4 regions of the Pseudobacter ginsenosidimutans genome follow, and region 1 is predicted to be linked to each of the others. Evidence: riboswitches for the same ligand, from Rfam matches in the RefSeq annotation. Region 1 holds a riboswitch; each other region holds the start of a gene.
What was found. Region 1 has a riboswitch for cobalamin ahead of FSB84_RS04250 (TonB-dependent receptor plug domain-containing protein). Riboswitches for the same ligand answer to the same signal wherever they lie in the genome.
Positions count from the first base shown of each region.

Region 2: linked by a shared signal. The riboswitch ahead of FSB84_RS22705 (DUF5074 domain-containing protein) and the one ahead of FSB84_RS04250 (TonB-dependent receptor plug domain-containing protein) in region 1 are both predicted to bind cobalamin.
Region 3: linked by a shared signal. The riboswitch ahead of FSB84_RS25345 (PKD-like domain-containing protein) and the one ahead of FSB84_RS04250 (TonB-dependent receptor plug domain-containing protein) in region 1 are both predicted to bind cobalamin.
Region 4: linked by a shared signal. The riboswitch ahead of FSB84_RS30015 (ribonucleoside-diphosphate reductase small subunit) and the one ahead of FSB84_RS04250 (TonB-dependent receptor plug domain-containing protein) in region 1 are both predicted to bind cobalamin.

Region 1 is NZ_CP042431.1:1,078,402-1,083,341, forward strand. Features, by position in the region: gene FSB84_RS04240 (APC family permease) at 1-34, opposite strand, end outside; gene FSB84_RS04245 (TonB-dependent receptor) at 97-2,166, shown strand; cobalamin riboswitch at 2,271-2,486, shown strand; gene FSB84_RS04250 (TonB-dependent receptor plug domain-containing protein) at 2,599-4,473, shown strand; gene FSB84_RS04255 (DUF6580 family putative transport protein) at 4,493-4,940, shown strand, end outside.
Region 2 is NZ_CP042431.1:5,759,148-5,764,087, forward strand. Features, by position in the region: gene FSB84_RS22685 (NADAR family protein) at 1-99, opposite strand, end outside; gene FSB84_RS22690 (VOC family protein) at 206-661, opposite strand; gene FSB84_RS22695 (AraC family transcriptional regulator) at 651-1,535, opposite strand; gene FSB84_RS22700 (rhodanese-like domain-containing protein) at 1,492-1,866, opposite strand; gene FSB84_RS22705 (DUF5074 domain-containing protein) at 2,043-3,143, opposite strand; cobalamin riboswitch at 3,323-3,542, opposite strand; gene FSB84_RS22710 (GNAT family N-acetyltransferase) at 3,554-4,243, opposite strand; gene FSB84_RS22715 (serine hydrolase domain-containing protein) at 4,296-4,940, opposite strand, start outside.
Region 3 is NZ_CP042431.1:6,467,171-6,472,110, reverse strand. Features, by position in the region: gene FSB84_RS25350 (TonB-dependent receptor plug domain-containing protein) at 1-1,283, opposite strand, end outside; gene FSB84_RS30740 (hypothetical protein) at 1,370-1,516, opposite strand; gene FSB84_RS25345 (PKD-like domain-containing protein) at 1,531-2,562, opposite strand; cobalamin riboswitch at 2,691-2,893, opposite strand; gene FSB84_RS25340 (outer membrane beta-barrel protein) at 3,039-4,940, opposite strand, start outside.
Region 4 is NZ_CP042431.1:7,650,387-7,655,326, reverse strand. Features, by position in the region: gene FSB84_RS30020 (ribonucleoside-diphosphate reductase subunit alpha) at 1-2,151, opposite strand, end outside; gene FSB84_RS30015 (ribonucleoside-diphosphate reductase small subunit) at 2,204-3,178, opposite strand; cobalamin riboswitch at 3,314-3,474, opposite strand; gene ppsA (phosphoenolpyruvate synthase) at 4,009-4,940, shown strand, end outside.

The DNA of each region.
Region 1 (4,940 bases):
TCAGATCGAATAAACCAAGTTTGGAAGACTTCATGTTTGGAAGATAAAAAATATTTGCCGTTCATTTTAACGTAAATTCGGGTTATCCTTTCCAATATGAAACATGTTGTTACAGCTCTGATCCTCGGGTGCTCCATTTCTTATGTTACAGCACAGACGGGCACCCCGCAAGATTCCGCAAAAACATTACAGGAGGTGGAGGTGCGTGCATACGGACAAAACCGTCAGCTTAAGGAAGCCGGAATGGCCGTGAGTGTGATCACGCCCGCTCAATTGGAGCGTTACAATAACATGAGCATCCTCCCTGCCATCAATGCCACGCCAGGCGTGCGTATGGAGGAAAGATCCCCCGGCAGTTACCGCCTGAATATCCGCGGCAGCAGCCTCCGCTCGCCCTTTGGCGTGCGTAACGTAAAAGTATACTGGAATGGCATTCCATTCACTGATCCTGGCGGAAGTACTTACCTCAACCAATTCAGTTTTTACAATATCAGGCAGGTGGAGATCGTTCGCGGACCGGCCAGCAGCTTGTATGGCGCTGGCACCGGCGGTGCTGTGCTATTGAACAGTAGAACCAATGATTTCAAAGCCGGTGCTGAGATCGGCTACGGAGGCGGCAGCTTCGGCATGTTCAATCTCAATGCACAAATCAGAACCGGCGATTCAGACCGTAACAATATTTTCAATTATTCCCGCCAATCGGGTGATGGTTACCGTGATCATACCAGTTTCAGGAGAGATATGGCCAGTTGGGAATCGCAGTTCAAATTCAATGATCGGCAAAGTTTACAAACTTCCGTCCTCTATGGCGATCTCTATTACCAGACACCCGGCGGACTCACCAAGGCAGAGTACCTCGCCAATCCACGCGGGGCGCGGCCCGCAGCCGGTATGTTCCCCGGCGCTGATCAGGCAAATGCCAGCATCCGTCAGCAGACATTCCTCGCCGGTATCACACATAACTATGCATTCAGTGAGGCCCTTGAAAACACTACTACTGTGTACGGCGCGTTCAGTATGCTGAAGAATCCCACTTTCAGGAATTATGAAAAAAGATCAGAGCCGCATTTCGGTGGCCGGTCGGTTTTCACCTGGCGTGCAGCCATCAGTGACGCAACCCGTCTCACTATTCTCGCCGGAGCAGAAGCGCAACGCGGTTTCTTCAACACCAAAACATTCGCCAATAATGGCGGCAGCCCCGCTGCATTGCAAACCGATGATGAGATCAACAACTGGCTCTATTCAGTATTTGCGCAGGCAGAACTGCAATTCAAAACTGGTACCACTATCCAGGCAGGCGTAAGCAGCAATAAATCCAGCATCAGTATCCAACGTTTATCCTCACCCGATTTACCTCTACAAAAGAGAACCTATAATAATGAATGGGCGCCCCGTGTGGCCGTTTCGCAGAAGCTGATCCCGCAGTTACTCCTGTATGCGAGTGTGAGTCAGGGCTTCTCTCCCCCTACTTCACAGGAAGTATTGCCCAGCACCACCGAGATCAATACAAGCCTCAATGCCGAACATGGCGTGAACTACGAAGCAGGTGTGAAAAGCAATTGGTTCAATAACGCATTGTATGTTGAAGTGAATGCCTTCCGCTACCAATTGCAGGAAGCGATCGTTCAGCGAAGGGATGGCAGCGGCGCAGACTATTTCGAGAATGCAGGCAGCACCAGGCAGGAAGGTATCGAATCACAGGCACGATATCTTTTCGTTCCTAATAAACCTGGCTTTCTCTCCAATGTTCAACTCTGGGCCAGTCATACCTGGTACTTCTTCCGTTATCGTAATTTCAAACAGTTGAATACCGATCTGAAAGGAAAAGACCTACCCGGGGTTTCTCCACATACAGTAGCTGCGGGACTTGATGTAAATACAAAGCCAGGCCTCTATACCAATATCACCTTCTTCTACAGTGATCCCGTTGCGCTGAATGACGCCAATACGGATCATGCAGGCTCCTATCAACTCACCGGCGCCAGGGCCGGATGGCGCAAAGCTTTTAACGCACATATCAGTTTTGACCTCTATGCCGGGGTGGACAATCTCTTCAACACAGAGTATAGCCTGGGCAATGATGTGAATGCTGCCGGTGGCCGCTATTTCAACACTGCGCCGGGAGTAAATTACTTCGGCGGGCTTACACTTCGCTACGATTGGTAATAGAAAGTACTGCCCGCCATCACTCGCCCCGGGAGGCGGGCGACTGACCACACTCAAATAACACCCGTTAGTAAATAGTTTTTGTCCGGTGTTTCCACAGGAGTACATTTGCTGCCGTAATTGGTTTCCCGGATCCGCAAGGTCCCGGGATTAAAAGGGAAACCGGTGTAATTCCGGTGCTATCCCCGTAGCTGTAAGTTGCAGATGCAGTATCAGATCCCACTGCATCATTGTTCAATCTTCATACCACTATCTTTTTTCGATGGGAAGGTGTTGAACAGGTAACGAGCCAGAAGACCTGCCAGTTATGTTTCAATCACATCAACGAGCTTTCGGGTGAAAAGCCGGGATGAAATGAGCGCCTCATCGCGCTGCCTCACATTTCATTTCTGTAATGAATTTCCGAAGGCTCATAGTAAACTAACTATGAGCATGAACAAAAAACTTCTCTCCCTTGCCGCATTGCTGGCTGCGATGTATGCCAATGCGCAGGACTCCACTTCCGGAAAACAACTGGATGAAGTGGTGGTAACAGCTTCCAAGTACGAACGCAAAGCATCTGAAACAGGAAAAGTGATCACCGTTCTGGACAGAACTGTCCTGGACCGCAGCACCGGTAAAGACCTCGCCCAACTGCTCACCGAGCAAACAGGTATGGTAGTGAACGGCGCTACCAGCAATCCCGGAAAAGACAAATCGATCTTCTTCCGCGGCGCCACATCCAACTACACAGTGATCCTCATCAATGGAATTCCACTGGCCGATCCTTCCGGAACCGGCGGAGCATTTGATCTGCGCCTGATCCCTATCGATCAGATCGAAAGGATCGAGATCCTTAAAGGAGCTCAGTCTACACTCTACGGCCCCAACGCAGTTGCCGGTGTGATCAATATCATCACCCGCAAAGGCACCAAAGGAAAACCTGCCGAAGTATACGGCAGTTATGCCATGGGCAGCTACAATACCATCAAGGCCGATGCCGGAATGGGTGGAGGAAATGATAAACTCCGTTACAATATCGGATTCACCCATTTTGAAACGAAAGGTATCTCCGAAGCGCTGGACACGGCTGCTGTAAAGACTTTCGACAAAGATGGCTACATGCAGAAATCCGTGAACGTGAACCTCGATGGAGAGATCATCGAGAACCTTCGCGTAAAACCATTCTTCCGTTATGCCGCCATCGGCGGTGATTTCGATGGAGGCTCCTTCTTCGATTCAAAGACCAACAACTACGAAAGCAAACTCATCACGGCCGGTACCCAGGTGAATTACAAATTCAAAAAAGGACAGGTAACCGCCCAATACCAGTTCGATGATGTAGACAGGATCTCCGGCGGTTTCGCCTACAGGGGCAAGGCACAACTGGCTGAAGCATTCGCGCAATATGATCTACATGATAAAGTACAGGTTTTGGCTGGCTTCGATGCACGCATTCAGCAACTGCTGGATACCACTATCGAAAACAAGAACCCGGACATTACCATTCTCAGCCCCTATCTCTCCGTTTTCTTGAAAGACCTCAACGGCTTTTACCTGGAAGCAGGTGCTCGACTCAATAACCACAGTGAATTCGGCAATCATTTCACCTACAGCATCAATCCTTCTTATCTCATCAATAAGAACGTGAAAGTATTTGCGAATCTCGCTTCAGCTTTCAGAGCCCCCAGCCTGAACGAGCTCTATGGCCTTTGGGGCAGCAACCCTGAACTGAAGCCGGAAAAATCCTACACCTGGGAACTCGGTACACAGGCATCACTCATCAACAATGTGCTGGAAGCACGTGTTGTGTATTTCAACAGGCATATCAACGATGTGATCACCTGGATCAACAACCGAAATGAGAACCTGAACGAACAAAAAGACCAGGGCCTCGAGATCGAACCATCGATCAATATCACCAAAGACCTCAACATCAAAATGTATTACAGTTATGTTGATGGCAAAGTAACTACCACTGAAAACGGAAAAGACAGCACTTATTACAACCTGGTGCGGAGGCCCAAACATGCTTTCGGCGCAACCATCGGTTACCAGGTGACAAAGAACCTGTTCGTGAGCACCAATGTGTACACATATGGCAAACGTTATGATCTGGCCTTCGGACCTCCTCCCACTTATGCCCAGGTGATGGAGCCACTGAACAGCTACACAATCTGGAATGCCTATGCAGAATACAAACTACTGAACAACCGTATCCGTATATTTGCTGATGTGAAAAATATCACCGACGCCCAATACCAGGAGGTATTGGGTTATGGTACACTCGGCACCAATTTCATTGCCGGTGTGGCTGTCAGGTTATAAACTTTAAAACAGAACTTCCATGTCATTGAAACAATTCAATCCTCGCAACACAGTACTGTTCGCCTTTATGGTAGTGGTTGCACTGATGAGGATATTCCTCAGTGCTGAAGCGCCCATGAATCCCATCGCCACTTTCACTCCGCTCGGAGCAATGGCTTTATTTGGTGGGACCTATTTCAACAACAGGGCCAAATCTGTGCTCTTCCCTGTACTGACACTCTGGATGAGTGATATCATCCTCAACCGTTTTGTTTATTACAATGAGTGGAGATTCTTTTATGAAGGTTTCTACTGGACTTATATCTCTTATGCGCTGATGGCTGTAGCCGCTAAATTCATCATCCGCAAAGTGACTGTAAGCAATATCATCATTGCTTCACTGGCCGGCACCCTGATCCACTGGATCGGCACCAGCCCCGGTTGCTTCATGATTGAGAACAGCATGTACCCCAAAACATGGGCGGGTT
Region 2 (4,940 bases), 3.1 Mb from region 1:
GAAATTAATGTACCTAGGGTGTGTGCCAGATTCGGTTTCATTGATCAACCATTCGATATCATAGTGCTTATATCCTTGCAGAAGATCCTTTAATTCCATTTTTTCAATTTCTATTATTTCATTCCTCCAGGAAAGATATAAAAATTGGACAACGTAATTCCACTTATAATAGCCATTCCATTTAACAAATCCCTGCTTGTTGTGATCATTGTCCAGAATATTTTACCAGGTCGATACCCACCCCGTTCGGATCACGGATGGCGAAATGCCTGTCGCCCCAGGGTTCATCACGGATCCCGATCATGATTTCCACATTCTTCTTTTTCATTTCTTCATAGAGCGTATCTACATCATCCACCTCAATGGTCAAATATACTCCCTGGCCGCCAAATGCAGTCTGGAACAAGGGTTGTTGTGAAGGGTGATTGGGCAGCAGGAAGCTGAGCTCGCTGGTATGCCCTGGCGTATGCATCAGCAGATAGAATTCATTTTCAAAGGTTATACCAAATCCGAGAATCTCTGTATAGAAGGCTTTGGTGGCTGCCAGTTTTTCTGTTATTATACCTGCATTCAGTTTCATGATCGTTTGTTTTGTTTTCTCCACAAAGTTGCGATAAGCCAGCTTGTTGTTATTGTAAAAAACGGACATTCTATCTTCCAAAAGCCTTCGAAGGTGTTACACCATAAAAATTCCTGAATTCCTTGATGAAATGTGCCTGATCGTAATACCCCACATCGAAGAACAGTTTGTTGTTGCGAAGGCTTTGCGTACTTGGTTTGGCGCGAAGGATATTCTGAAATCGCACTACCTTACTGAATGTCTTTGGCGTATCGCCAATATAGAATTCAAACAACCGGCGAAGTTGACGGGGACTGATCCCGGTATTCAGATCCGCTTCCACATTCAATACGCCTGACTGCTGCAAAATGATGCCGATGGCCTCATACAGCCGGTTATCCTCATCAAACTCTGCCGCCAGGATCACTTTCGCAAACCAGTTATCGAACAGCCCAGACATCTCTGTAACGTTCATGTCTGAGTGAAATCGGCTGGCAATGAATCGGGCCGTTTCAGGAACAACAACATTCAGTTCCTCATACCTGTTACTTAACGTAGATGCATCAACGCGGAATAATTGGGGGAACATGGTTGGAAGAAACCGGACGCCCACGTAATGGAACTGATTGCCGATCGGAAACTCGGTGTATTTTTTGCAGAATCCCATCACCCAGTTCTCTGCAGGGTTTCCTAGTTCAAAATAAATATCGATACACCCATCCGCCACCACACGATAGATGAATGCTTCATTCAATGGAGCCAATGTTTTCAACTCCCAGTAACAGTAAATATATTGCTGAAGCGAAGGATGGGGAAGGAATTCCAGGTAAGCGACATTGTCAGCGGACTGCTTTACCGTCGGCTGAATGGGGATGTACAGGTTCCTGATACTTTCAATGGCATTCACTCCTGCAAGATACGCGATGGTCTTCTTATTCAACAGGCAGGCCAGCTTCTTTCCATGCCTTGATACCACCGTCCAGATGCGCAATATTCTCGTATCCCATTTCTTTCAAAGTACGGACTGCAAGCGCAGAACGCCCACCAGAGGCGCAATGCAGGATGATCCGGTTACTTTTTTCGAATTCCTGTTTGTGATAGGGTGTGGATTCATCTGCGTAGAATTCGATCAGCCCACGGGGCGCATGCACAGAACCTGGGATCTTTCCGATACTGCCGATCTCCTCGGTTTCACGGATGTCTATCAAAGTAGCGCCCTGTTTCACTTCTTTGTTCACCTGAACAGGTGTCAGGTTCTCTGCTTGTAGTTTAGCTTCTTTTATAAGTTCTGCTGCTGTTTTTGCCATTATAACCGGTTTGATGGTAAATGATTGGACTTAGAGCCGGAATTAAGAGGGGAGCGTTTTCGGGTCCTGGTGGGTGCGGATAGGGAAGTTACACTATTTTATGATAGAAAAATGGAAAAGAAGAAGCCATCCCTCCCGGGATGGCTCTTGCACCACAATACAACTATTGGTCTACGTTAGTTGAACACCGGTAGCGCCGGAAAATAGAAATATTCGTAAGAAATTGTTTTCGTCAGACTCCCGTTGGTACTGTAGAAGTACAGTTTGTTGTACTTATAGTTTTGTCCATACCCTGACTGCACAGCGGTTACCACCAGATTATGCTGACTGGGATCATAGCGAACGCCGGCCCCGTAGAATTCCTGATTGGCAGGCAGGGTGGCGAGTGGGGTAGATAAAGAAGCCAGGTTACCAGGGATATACTTGTACAATCTGTTACCACCCGCTCCCCAGGAATTGGTACGGGCAAGGTATACGGCCGTATCGATGGTAGAGCAGGTAACAGTGCCTTCATTCCACGCAAACCAGGGATTCCCCAATGAGAATGGCATGGTAATGCGCGTTGTGTCCAGTGTGGTCACATTCAGTCTCGCGAGTGTGCTGCCACCGGCAATCCAAAGGCTGCCATCGGAAGTCTTGCACAATCCCTGCTGAAGCCCTGCAATCTTTTTCACGATCGCTTTTGTTGTTGCATTGAGAATGATCAGCCCTTCAGATTGCGAAAGGATAAAAATGTAATTACCTTCTTTGCGCATGGTGCCTGTTTCACCACTGATGCCGCTTAGTTTGGAGCCAACTGATAATGGAGAAAGGTTCAGGTTGTACACTCCGTCCAGTGTACTGATCAGTCCTGTTGTGGAAGTAAGACCCAGGAAGGCGCGGCCATCTGCAGGTAAGGTTGCGATCCTGCCGGTTTCCACCAGCGTTTTGGAATCGGTAACCACCAAAGGCCCCTGCTTGGCCATGATGTACAGTTTTCCATCCCAGACTGCGCCGGACTGTGTGGTCACGCCAAGCTGATTACCGGGATTTTCGAGTTGATACACCATCTGTTCGATGGTATCCCTGCCGTACTTGTAAAAATTCACATTGCCGTTGTCGTGGCCGAACCAACCTTCATTGATTAGGATGATGCCGTCCTCATACTTTCCCGGCGTCAGTAGTGCTTTGCCTTCGGAAGGAGCAGAAACAAGTTGGTCTTTTTTACTGCAGGATGCAATGGATACTACCACTGCAAGGGCTACCATGCCCCGTAAGATGTAATGGCGGTTGTTCATATCTGATAGTTTGGTGAAAAAAAACAAAACCAATTACATACCTGATCCAACAACGCCTTGTAAAAACACCGGTATAGCCACGCAACCCCAGCTCCGGAAGAGCGGGAACAAAATGGCAATACAGGTAGAAAGCTGAATAGATGGCATCAACTCACTGCTTTTGACCCGAAAGCTATGAATCAAGTATGAAGCCTCTGGCAGGTCTCCTGGCTCGTTCCATTTTCGGATGCCTTCCCATCATTGCTGACAGTGGCTTGAAGATCCGTCAATCCATGAGCTTACTCATGAAGGAACTTACAGTTGCGGGACAGCTCCGGATTCCTTCCTTTCGGAAGCCACCGGATTCCCTTTTAATCATTACCGGATGCGGGGTAATGAACCAAAGACTTTACAAATATAGGCAGGAGGAATCAGTTCTTTTGCAATTTCCAGAAAGAGATGGTCCTTCTTGTTTCAAACCCCATGAACTCATAGAGTTTTACCGCGCGTTCATTCGTATCCAGAACATGTAAAAATGGGATGATGCCTTTGGCGTGATTTGCATTGCAGATTTTGATGATCAGGTGCTGCGCATACTTGCGACCGGTATATGCGGGATCTGTGCAGATGGCGCTAAGCTCGCTCATACCGTTCACGCGCATACGCTCTCCGGCCATGGCCACCAGCTTTCCATCCTGCCAGATGCCATAATAGTCGCCCAGCTGATAGGTATCAGGTGCAAAATAACCTGGCTGCACCCGTTGCACCAGATCGATCATGTCTTGCTTCTGGCCTTCGCCCAATGGCAATATCTCCGGTGCATCAGGAAGAGGAGTAATGGGTATATGATTGATCATTTGCAGACAGGTGAGCTCTGCCAGTATGATCCAGTTTGGAGGAAGTGTTGGAATGGAGCCGATTAGAAAGAATATTTCCCCGGATTGAAGTTGCTGGTCCAGTAGTGGCAGTTGATCCTTATGCTGATGATCATAGGCCGCAAACGGAAGGTTATTCGTTTTATATCTTTTTACTTTTCCATTTCCCGTGGAAAAGGATTGCTGCGGGCCGGTCAATGCAAACCATGCAGGATTATCCAACTGATAATATAGATCTGAGCTCATACCTCCATAAACAATCAATGACCATGAGGGTTCAGTTTTTTCTAAAAAAGGATCAGTAACCGATCACAGGTTTGAGCTTTCCCCACAATTCATTGTCGAAGCTGGAGACTGCCAGCTGTACGTTTCCGGCAGATTCCCCCATTCTGATCACTACCAGTTTTTGTGAAGGGACTACATAGATCTTCTGATCGTTCTTGCCGAGTGCACAAAACATATCGGATGGCGCATTCGGAGCCAAAGCTCCGTTGAAAACCACCTGCAGGGTGGGGAGCATGTATTTCGTTTTTCCATTCAACCAGGTAAGATAACCATATGAAGGATTGAGTTGCTGGGAACTGTTGATCTGGGCATTGAAGAATTCCTGGTCTTTCAGTATCTCCGTCTCACCCCATTTTCCTTTATTGAGCAGCAGCAGTCCGAAGCGCGCCATGCTTCTGGCATCGCTTCCATACACATTGTTATAGCCGCTTTTCAGCCAGATGCCTTTCATGCCGATCCTGTCCCTTATTTTCTGTTGGAAATAAGTCTGAAAAGTTTTGCCGGTTGCCGCTTCGATCACCTTATCCATCAGCGTATATGGTGCATTGTGATAGGCCCAGCGGGTGCCTGCATCGGCTTTGCGCTTGAGACAATCGGGCGTGGTGCAGTCACTGTCGGCCACGCCATCATCCAGTCCGGTTGTCATGGTGAGCTGGTG
Region 3 (4,940 bases), 2.4 Mb from region 1:
TTGAAAATCAGACTGGGCGTATATTCCTGCTTGTTACCTGCGGAGCTGTTGGCAAGTCTCGCTTCTTCATTCACAAAACTGCCCAGGAGGGATCCCTGCAATTTCACGCGATTGAAAGTGAAGGAAGAAGACAGGGCTGCCAGGGTACTTAACCGCCTTGGATATGCGAAATTCACCAGGTTGGCATCCAGCTTATTGAAACTGAGATCAGCAGCGGCATTCAGGCTCCACCAGTTAGTGATATTGAAAAGATTGGCAGCGGATACATACACTTCCTGCTGTTTGTAGGTATTGTTGATGTACATGGTGCTGACATCTTTCCGTGGATCGGAAATATAATGCAGGTAATCATGTGCTAATTTTGTTTTCAACTGCAGGGTATACCACTTGCTGATATTCTTCCGGAAAGATGCCTGTGCAAAAAAGTTATTGTCCCACTGCCTGTCCTGGTTCGGGAACAATCCCGGCAGTTCGCGAACGGCTGCGCCGGGATAACCTCTTTCTGATTTGTACCAGTACAGCCTGGCTTTCCATTCACCATTCAATACTTTGCCAAATACTGTTCCTTCCAGGCGGAACAATTGCACATTTCCATTTTTCCTTTTTTCTGTTGTATCGTATCCGTCTTTTTTCGCGTAGCGGAATTTGTATTCTCCGCTAGTGTTCAGGAATTCTGCACTGAACGCAGAACTGATCTTGTCTGACCATCTGTGTTCCCAGAATCCTGAAGGGTTGATGGTGCCAAAGGAACCTGCTTTGATGGTGGCTTTGAAGAGATCTTTTTTCTCTTTTGTTACCTGCGGCATACGGGCAGTGAGGTAAACGGAACTGGCAGATGCATAATCTTTGGCTGATTGCAGGATGGCGCTTTTCTGACCATTGTGGAGACTGATGGCTTCCATATTGTCAAGCGAAAACCTGCCCAGGTCCACTACGCCGTTCTGGGCATTGCTGAATTCAATATCATCGTAGAATACTTTTACATGATGGCTGCCCAGGCTGCGCACATCCACCGTTTTCAGTCCGCCGATACCGCCATAATCTTTCACCTGTACACCGGAGAAATAGCGGATGGCATCTGCCACGGAATACACGCTGAGTTTTTTCAGCGCTGCTCCGGAAAGTACCTGCACAGGAATGATCTCCCTGCGGGATCTTTCACCAGTTACTACAACGGAATCCAGGTGACGAACGCCGGAACTGTGCTGCTGCTGCGCGAAGCCTTGAACCGCCGCGGTTGAGCAAAGAAGGGAGAGGAGAAGGTATGAAAAGGGATGCTTCATTAACAGGAAAATTCAACCAGCAGACTGCAAAGCGCATGACCATAAAAGTTAGTTATGGCAAGGCTTTGCAAGCCCTGATCGTCCGATTATTTTTTTGGAATATTAAGGTCTTCTGCTCCTCCAACTTCAGTAGAGAGCTCTCCGAGCCAGCCGATATCGGCGAGCAGGCCGGTGTATACACGCACGAAGTGAATGCCGGAAAGTTTTACGGGTTGTCCGGTTTTTTTACTCACGGCCCAATCCAGCTTTATAGCGGATCTTTCATCGCTATTCGGCCAGTTATCTGCATAACCGAAATCGAATTCACCACTGGTCCAATACGGGAATTCCGGATCTTCTGAACTGTTCTCGATCTTATCATTCGCGATCTTAGTGCCTTTGAAGGTGAGGGTATTCCCTTTCCACTGGGGATAATAGGATTGACTATGGAAAGAGTTCTTATACACATATCCGGTGCCCCTTTGTTATCTGTCCATTTGATATATTCCATATCCGATGCGTAAGGGAAATTGGGGTGGGTCACGGGTTCTTTTTCTTCATTGGGCTTGTAATAGGTGATCTCATAATCTTTGATGGTGGAGGCTTTGTTGTATTCCGATCCTGCGATCTCGAACCATTCATCATCGGGCAATCCGTTGCCATTGGCATCTACGGCTACTTCGATGATACCGGCTTCAGACCAGGTAGCGAATCCATTGCCCAGCACCCTGAAATTGGCCTGTCCGGGAACGTTCATAACGGCGTGGTCGAAGCCCATTACGATATAGCCGCCAAAAGTACCGAGAGACACCATGCGGTTGGCCAGGATCTCATCCTGTGCCCTGGCGATCATCTGTGCTTCGGTAATGCCTGATTCCCACATGGGCAGTTCATTCAGGAATTGACCTGGCGCCGGCTGAAAATCGAATACTTTCATGGCATTACGTTTGTACGCAACCGTTTCATTCTTCACCTGGATGGTTGCTGTGCTGGTGGCAATCCTGTTGCCGTTACTAACTGTGATGGATACCTGGTAAGTACCTTCCTTGTCGCTGATGAAATAGTAAACACTGTCTGTGCTCACCAGCTGATCGTCTACTTTCCATTCCCGGGTTCCGTTGGTAATATTGGTTTCTGTGGAAAGCTTCAGTGTTTTCAACCTGTCGGCTGTGAAACCTCCGGCAGGTGTTTTGATAGTTACGGCATCCGGTATTTTCTCGTCGGAATCTTTTTTACATCCGGTGAGCCCTGCCATAGTGGTTACAATGCAGAGTGCGGATACTTTGATTACATTTTTCATGAGCTGATGGTATTACAGATCAATTTTGAATTGATGAAAAAACATTCTCAGATCAGTAATAGCCTTGCAGGAATAGATGGAATACATGCGGGGTCCGCACTGTTGTCCTGAAACCTTTCACCCGAAAGCTACGACTAGAGCATCTGGCAGGTCTTCTGACTTATTCCGGTTTGCCTGCCTTCCCATTCTGCGGGGAGCGAGAACAGTGGCTTTGTTAGACAAACCATTACTGGAATTTACAGCTACGGGGATAGTCCCGGATTTACACCGGGTTCCCATTTTAATCCTCTTCCACCGGAGTGGTTGAAGAACCAAATGCGGGGGCGAAGGTAATGATATTTTATATTAGAAAGCCGCCTGCTGCAAAATCGCAGCAAGCGGCTTCGTTTATGCTGGTTGATTAGAATTTTACATCAATGCTGAGTACATCCTGTTTTCGGGATCGGGAGCAAAAAGATTGTGATCGGGAAAATCCTTTACTGTGCCCGCTCTTTTAATTCATCGGCAGCATCGTCATTGTATTTTCGTTTACGGCTGAATGTTTCCTTACCAAAATTGTAGCTGAAGGAAATGGCTATACGTCGCGTATCGGGATCATTGGTGCGGAAAGAATATGCATTCACCAGGCCCCTGTTCTCCTCCCTGGTTCCCATGGAATGGAAAATATCTTCCAGGTTGAGCTTGATGGAGCCTTTGTTCTTCAATACTTTCTTTTGGACGGCCGTATTTATCCAATACCTGGATTTCACGTAGGTCTGGAAGTTGATGTTCGGCGCGTGATAAGTGGCATACAGCTCTGCGCTCCAGGTTTTGCTTATGCTGAATTGATTCTGTATTTGCGTTCTCCAGGTATAGAGTTGAAGGTCGATCGACTGGTTGTACAGCTTTCCATTTGTAGAGAATCTGGCGCCGGCAATATGAAAGTTCATGTTCCACCATTTGGCGGGTTTGAAACTCAGGTTCACCATCAATGCAAGGAGATCGCGGGCTGCGAAATTTTCCGGCCTGTTGATCTGCGTGTTCTTATCGATCTGCGTAGCATTGGCAATGCCATCATCCTGCCTTTCGTACATGAGACGGGTGGTCAGTAATTGTTTGTATCGCCAGTTCAGTTCAATGCGATTGGCGATTGTGGGATTCAGCATGGGGTTACCGGTGGTATAGCTGTACTGATCGATAAAGAACAGGAATGGGTTGAGCTGGTGATAGCCCGGCCGGTTGATCCTTCTGGCATAACTGAATGCCAGTGAGTTTTTTCCCGCACTGTCCAGTTTGTAAGAAGTGAAGAAAGATGGAAAAAAGGAATGGTAGTTACGTCTGAACATCGATGGGGCCACTGCCTCGTTTCCCAGCTGGTTGCCTTTGGTTTGCGTGTACTCCCATCTCAGGCCGAGTTGCAGACCGAATCGTTTCCAGTCTTTCCGCCCGTTCACATACAAAGCGTGTATATATTCACGATAGATGAAGTGGTTGGATTTACTGTAATCCGGAACAGGCTTGTTGTCAGGAATGGAATAATAGTCGGATTGGTGATTGTTCTTTACCAGCCCTGATTTGAGGCCGGTGCTGAAGCTTGCCTTGTTTTTCAATGGTAATGAATAATCCATTCTTGCAGTGAATACATCGGTACTGTAGGGAAGCCGGTAAAGGAAATTGCTGATATTGCCCAACTGGCCTGACTGGTCTTCAACGTAATTGCTCAGGTCCTGCGTACTTCTGTTATTGTATCGGATATAATTGAGGTCTGCTGTTATTTCTTCGCCTTTTTCTGTGAACCGGTGCTGCATATTGGCATTGGCTCCCAGTTGTTCCCATCTGCCATGGGTGGAGTTGTTGCCCCTGCCGGTGGAATCCGGATAATCGTTGGTGCTGAACATTTGCGTGATGTATTCCGATCCATCGTTCCTTTTCCGGGTTGTGCCATTCAGGATAATGCCCAGGGTTGTTTTTTTGTTGAGATTATAGTCCATTCCCAGTCTGGCAGAGAGCTCGTCACTGCGGGCATCGTTATCGTTTTCCACTTTCGTGGCGGTAGTTCGTTGTCCGCCGGTCGTAAAGAATGCCCTGTCATCCGTACTTTGATTGCGCTCAGTATAGCGGCTGTAACTGAAGTTGCCGAAATAGTTGATCTTCCTGTTGAGGTAATTAAGGTTGATGGAATTGTATGTTCTGTATCGTTTTCCAATATTTGAATTGTGGGTGGCGCTGCCTGCATAGCCCTGCGTTCTTTTCTTCTTCAGTTTTATATTGATGAGGGCTCCGCCATTGGCATCATATTTTGCAGGAGGATTGGTGATGAGCTCTATCTTTTCAAGCAGGCTTCCGGGCAGGGAGCGCAGGTAGGCTGCAAGATCACGGCCGCTCATATAGGTTGGTCT
Region 4 (4,940 bases), 1.2 Mb from region 1:
GCCATTGGTGGGCGTATCCACGAACAGGTTGAGGGATTGGCTCTGGCAGATATAAGCGCCACGGTCGGCAGCCATATCGATCAGGTTACGTTGTTTGATCTCCCAGACTGTTTTGTAGATTTCCTTGATATTGTCGGGAATGCCATCGATCTTTTGGATGGACCCGTTGTGCGCGATGATCCTGTTCTTCATGTCATCGTTCCAGAGGCCGAGCTCGATCAGATCTTTCAGGAGGTGCTTGTTCACAACTACGAACTCTCCGCTCAATACGCGACGAACGTAGATGTTGGAAGTGTACGGTTCAAAGCATTCGTTGTTGCCGAGGATCTGAGAAGTGGAGGCGGTGGGCATGGGGGCAACCAGCAATGAGTTGCGAACGCCATGCTTCATCACTTCAGCTTTGAGGCTGTACCAGTCCCAGCGGAGACTTGGTTCAACGCCCCACATGTCGAACTGGAACTGCCCTTTGGAAGCGGGTGAGCCGGCAAAGGTTTCGTATGCGCCTTCTACTTTTGCCAGGTCTTTGGAGGCTGTCATGGCGGCGAAGTAGATGGTTTCGAAGATGTCTTTGTTCAGTTGTTTGGCTTCATCGCTTTCGAAAGGCATGCGGAGCAGGATGAATACATCGGCCAGTCCCTGAACGCCGAGACCGATAGGCCTGTGGCGGAGGTTGGAAGTTTCAGCTTCCTTTACAGGGTAATAGTTATAGTCGATGATCTTGTTGAGGTTCTTTGTTGCCTCGTAGGTGATCTCATAGAGTTTGTTGTGGTCGAACTTGCCATCGATCACAAAGCGGGGCAGTGCGAGGGAGGCGAGGTTACAAACTGCTACTTCATCAGGTGAAGTGTATTCCAGGATCTCTGTGCAGAGGTTGGAGCTCTTGATGGTGCCGAGGTTCTGCTGGTTGGATTTGCGGTTGGCGGAATCCTTGTACAGCAGGTAAGGCGTTCCTGTTTCGATCTGTGCGTCCAGGATTGCAAACCAGAGGTCCTGCGCTTTAACGGTCTTGCGCATACGCTTTTCCTGTTCATACTGATTGTACAGTTTTTCGAATTCATCTCCCCAGCATTCGTGGAGGCCTGGCGCTTCGTGGGGGCAGAACAGGCTCCAGTCGCCGTTCTCTTCCACACGTTTCATGAAGAGGTCCGGGATCCAGAGGGCGTAGAAGAGGTCGCGTGCGCGGAGTTCTTCTTTACCGTGGTTCTTGCGGAGGTCGAGGAATTCGAATACGTCTGCGTGCCATGGTTCGAGGTAGATGGCGAATGCGCCTTTACGTTTGCCGCCGCCCTGATCTACGTAGCGGGCAGTGTCGTTGTAAACGCGCAGCATGGGGATGATGCCGTTGCTGGTGCCGTTGGTGCCGCCGATATAGGAGCCGGTGGCGCGGATGCCATGAATAGACAGACCGATACCGCCGGCGCTCTGGGAGATCTTGGCTGTTTGTTTGAGGGTGTCGTAGATACCATCGATGCTATCGTCCTTCATGGTGAGGAGGAAGCAGGAGCTCATCTGTGGTTTGGGTGTACCTGCATTGAAGAGTGTGGGCGTAGCGTGTGTGAACCAGCGTTCGCTCATCATATGGTAGGTTTTGATAGCGGCATCGATATCCTGTTTGTGGATACCGAGGGCAACGCGCATGTACATATGCTGCGGGCGTTCTGCTACTTTACCGTCCACTTTGAGGAGGTATGATTTCTCGAGTGTTTTGAAACCGAAATAATCGAATGCATAATCGCGGTCGTAGATGATGGTGGAGTCCAGCAGTTCGTGGTGTTGCTGGATCACTTCCCATACGTCGTCTGCGAGGAGGGGTGCGGCTTTGCCGGCTTTGGCGTCCCTGCATTCGTAGAGGAGCTTCATGGTATCTGAGAAGCTCTTGATAGTATTCTTGTGCAGGTTACTGATGGCGATGCGGCTGGCGAGCAGTGCATAGTCCGGGTGCTTCACGGTGAGTGAGGCGGCAGTTTCTGCAGCGAGGTTGTCCAGTTCAGTGGTGGTAACGCCATCGTATAATCCTTCGATCACTTTCTTGGCCACATCGATGGAATTCACGAACCGTCTGTCGAGACCGTAGCAGAGTTTTTCAACGCGTGCCGTGATCTTATCGAATTTGACGGATTCTTTTTTTCCGTTTCTTTTAACTACAAACATGTGCTGAGATATTAATGGTGGTAGTAAGTATGGTTAGTTTATCAGGTATTGCTTAGAAATCTTCATCCAGGGAGAAGGAATTATTTTCTTTGTTGCCTCCCATTACACCTGCTTTCTGGTAATCACCCACGCGTTTTTCGAAGAAGTTGGTTTTGCCTTCGAGCGAGATCATTTCCATGAAGTCGAATGGGTTGGTGGCGTTGAACATCTTTTCACATCCCAGTTCCATGAGCCAGCGATCTGCAACGAACTCGATGTATTGCTGCATGAGGCGGGCATTCATGCCGATGAGGTCAACGGGTAGTGCTTCAGTGACGAATTCTTTTTCGATGCGGACAGCGTCTCCGATGATCTTGTACACCTGTTCTTTGGGAAGCTGGTTGTTGAGCATGCTGTAAAGAAGACAGGCGAATTCACAGTGGAGGCCTTCATCGCGACTGATCAGTTCATTGGAGAAAGTGAGGCCTGGCATGAGGCCGCGTTTTTTCATCCAGAAGATGGAGCAGAAGGAGCCGGAGAAGAAGATGCCTTCAACGGCGGCGAATGCGACCAGTCTTTCTGCAAAGGAGCCGTTCTCGATCCAGCGGAGCGCCCATTCGGCTTTCTTTTTCACTGCGGGTACTGTATCGATGGCGTGGAAGAGATGGTGTTTTTCCTGTGGGTCTTTTACATATGTATCGATCAGGAGGGCATAAGTTTCAGAATGGATATTTTCCATCATGATCTGGAAGCCGTAGAAGCAGCGTGCTTCGGGGAGTTGCACTTCAGACATGAAGTTAACGGCCAGGTTTTCGTTCACGATGCCATCGCTGGCTGCGAAGAATGCCAATACGTGGGAGATGAAATGACGCTCTCCGTCGTTCAGGGCAGCCCAGTCTTTCAGGTCGCCACTCAGGTCTATCTCTTCAGCTGTCCAGAAACTGGCTTCATGCTTCTTGTACATTTCCCAGACTCTGGGATAGTTGATGGGAAGGATCACAAAGCGATCTTTGTTTTCCTGTAAAAGAATTTCGTTTTCGTGTTGCATACTATCGCTTTTAAATTCACATTTTAATGATCGCAGTGAGGGTAAGTGACGGCGATAATATGCCCTCTACTTCATTCCTGGAATAAAGTACAGGCATCTATCATAGTTATGCATTTACCTTTAATGCGAAGGATTCAGCACAGATCAATACCGGCAGGTATTCTGACTTGTTTGTAGTCCGCTTTTTGAGGGCGGTAAACTTACAGTTGCGCAACAGTCCATGAATCACACATGGTTCCCCTGAAATCTCCCGGAGGCTGCGAGCAGGTCCGGGAACCGGTACAAATTGCGTACAAGAGCTGACTGCAAACGTAGCATCCGGGGGAGCGTTTTCCAATTTAACTTAATCACAGGATGTGTATAATTAATGGGGATGATGTGGAAGTGCAGGAATGATGCGGCTTATGTCTGGTAAGGGTTTGAAGGGTGCAGAAGCATTACGGGTTTGGAAGGAGGTGATGGCCGGAAAGGCCCATTGGGGTTGAATGGTGGATTGCAAAACGATAGATGGAAACACTTATCAGGCAGCAAAAAAAATAATCATGTAATAAAATTATAGATATGTCCCTTTAGGCCTTTAGTAACGTTAATGAATATGCGATCTATTCCGGGTTATTTATATCGATTACATAACCTGTTCATTCTTCTCTATGGCCGGTTTGCGGAAAATCCCGCTCTGCCTTGTCCGGATCACTTTGCAACCGGTTGTTACGTGTCTTCTGGACGCATTCAAAAAAATATTGATAAGTTCCACCATAAGACTAACGATCGTTACCTTACTTTTGGATTGCCAAACAGATCCTGTCATCAGACAACAACATTTTTTTCAGATGAAAACAACCAGCAGTATTCTCTTACTTCATGAGGTAGGCATTCACGACATCGACCTGGTCGGTGGCAAGAATGCTTCCCTGGGCGAGATGCTACAAAACCTCACCAATCTTGGTGTAAACATTCCCGGAGGTTTTGTCATCACAGTGAACGCCTACAATGAGTTTATCAAATTCAACAATCTCGACTCAACCATCCGGGCGCTGGTGAAAGAGATCGATTACAACAACGTGGAATCGCTTCGCCGTGCAGGTTTGCAGGTCCGGAACCTGGTGCGTAACTCCAAATTCCCTCCGGAACTGGGGCAGCAGATCATCGAAGCATACTACACGCTCTCTGCAAAGTATGATCAGCAAGGTACAGACGTGGCCGTGCGTTCTTCCGCCACCGCTGAAGATCTGCCCGATGCATCCTTTGCAGGTCAGCAGGAAACTTATCTCAACGTACGCGGACCAGCCGCGCTCATCGATGCAGTTCGTAACTGTTTTGCATCACTCTTCACGGACCGCGCCATCAGCTATCGCGAAACTTTCAAGTACGATCACTTCTCCGTAGGCCTTTCCGTCTGCGTACAGAAAATGGTCCGTTCAGACCTTGGAAGTTCCGGCGTTGCTTTCTCACTCGATACCGAGAGCGGTTTCAAAGATGTGATCGTGATCAACGGTTCTTACGGACTGGGTGAAATGGTAGTGCAGGGCAGCGTATCTCCTGATGAATTCATCGTGTTCAAGCCCACGCTGGAAAAGGGATACAAATCCATCATCGAGAAAAAGCTCGGCGTAAAGGACCAGAAGATGGTGTATGGAGATGATCCTGATGAGCGCGTACGCATCATCCCAACAGAACGTTCTGCGCAGTACCGTTTTTGTCTTTCCGATGAGAACATCCTGAAGCTTGCCGGATGGGTGGCCATCATCGAACAGTACTACAG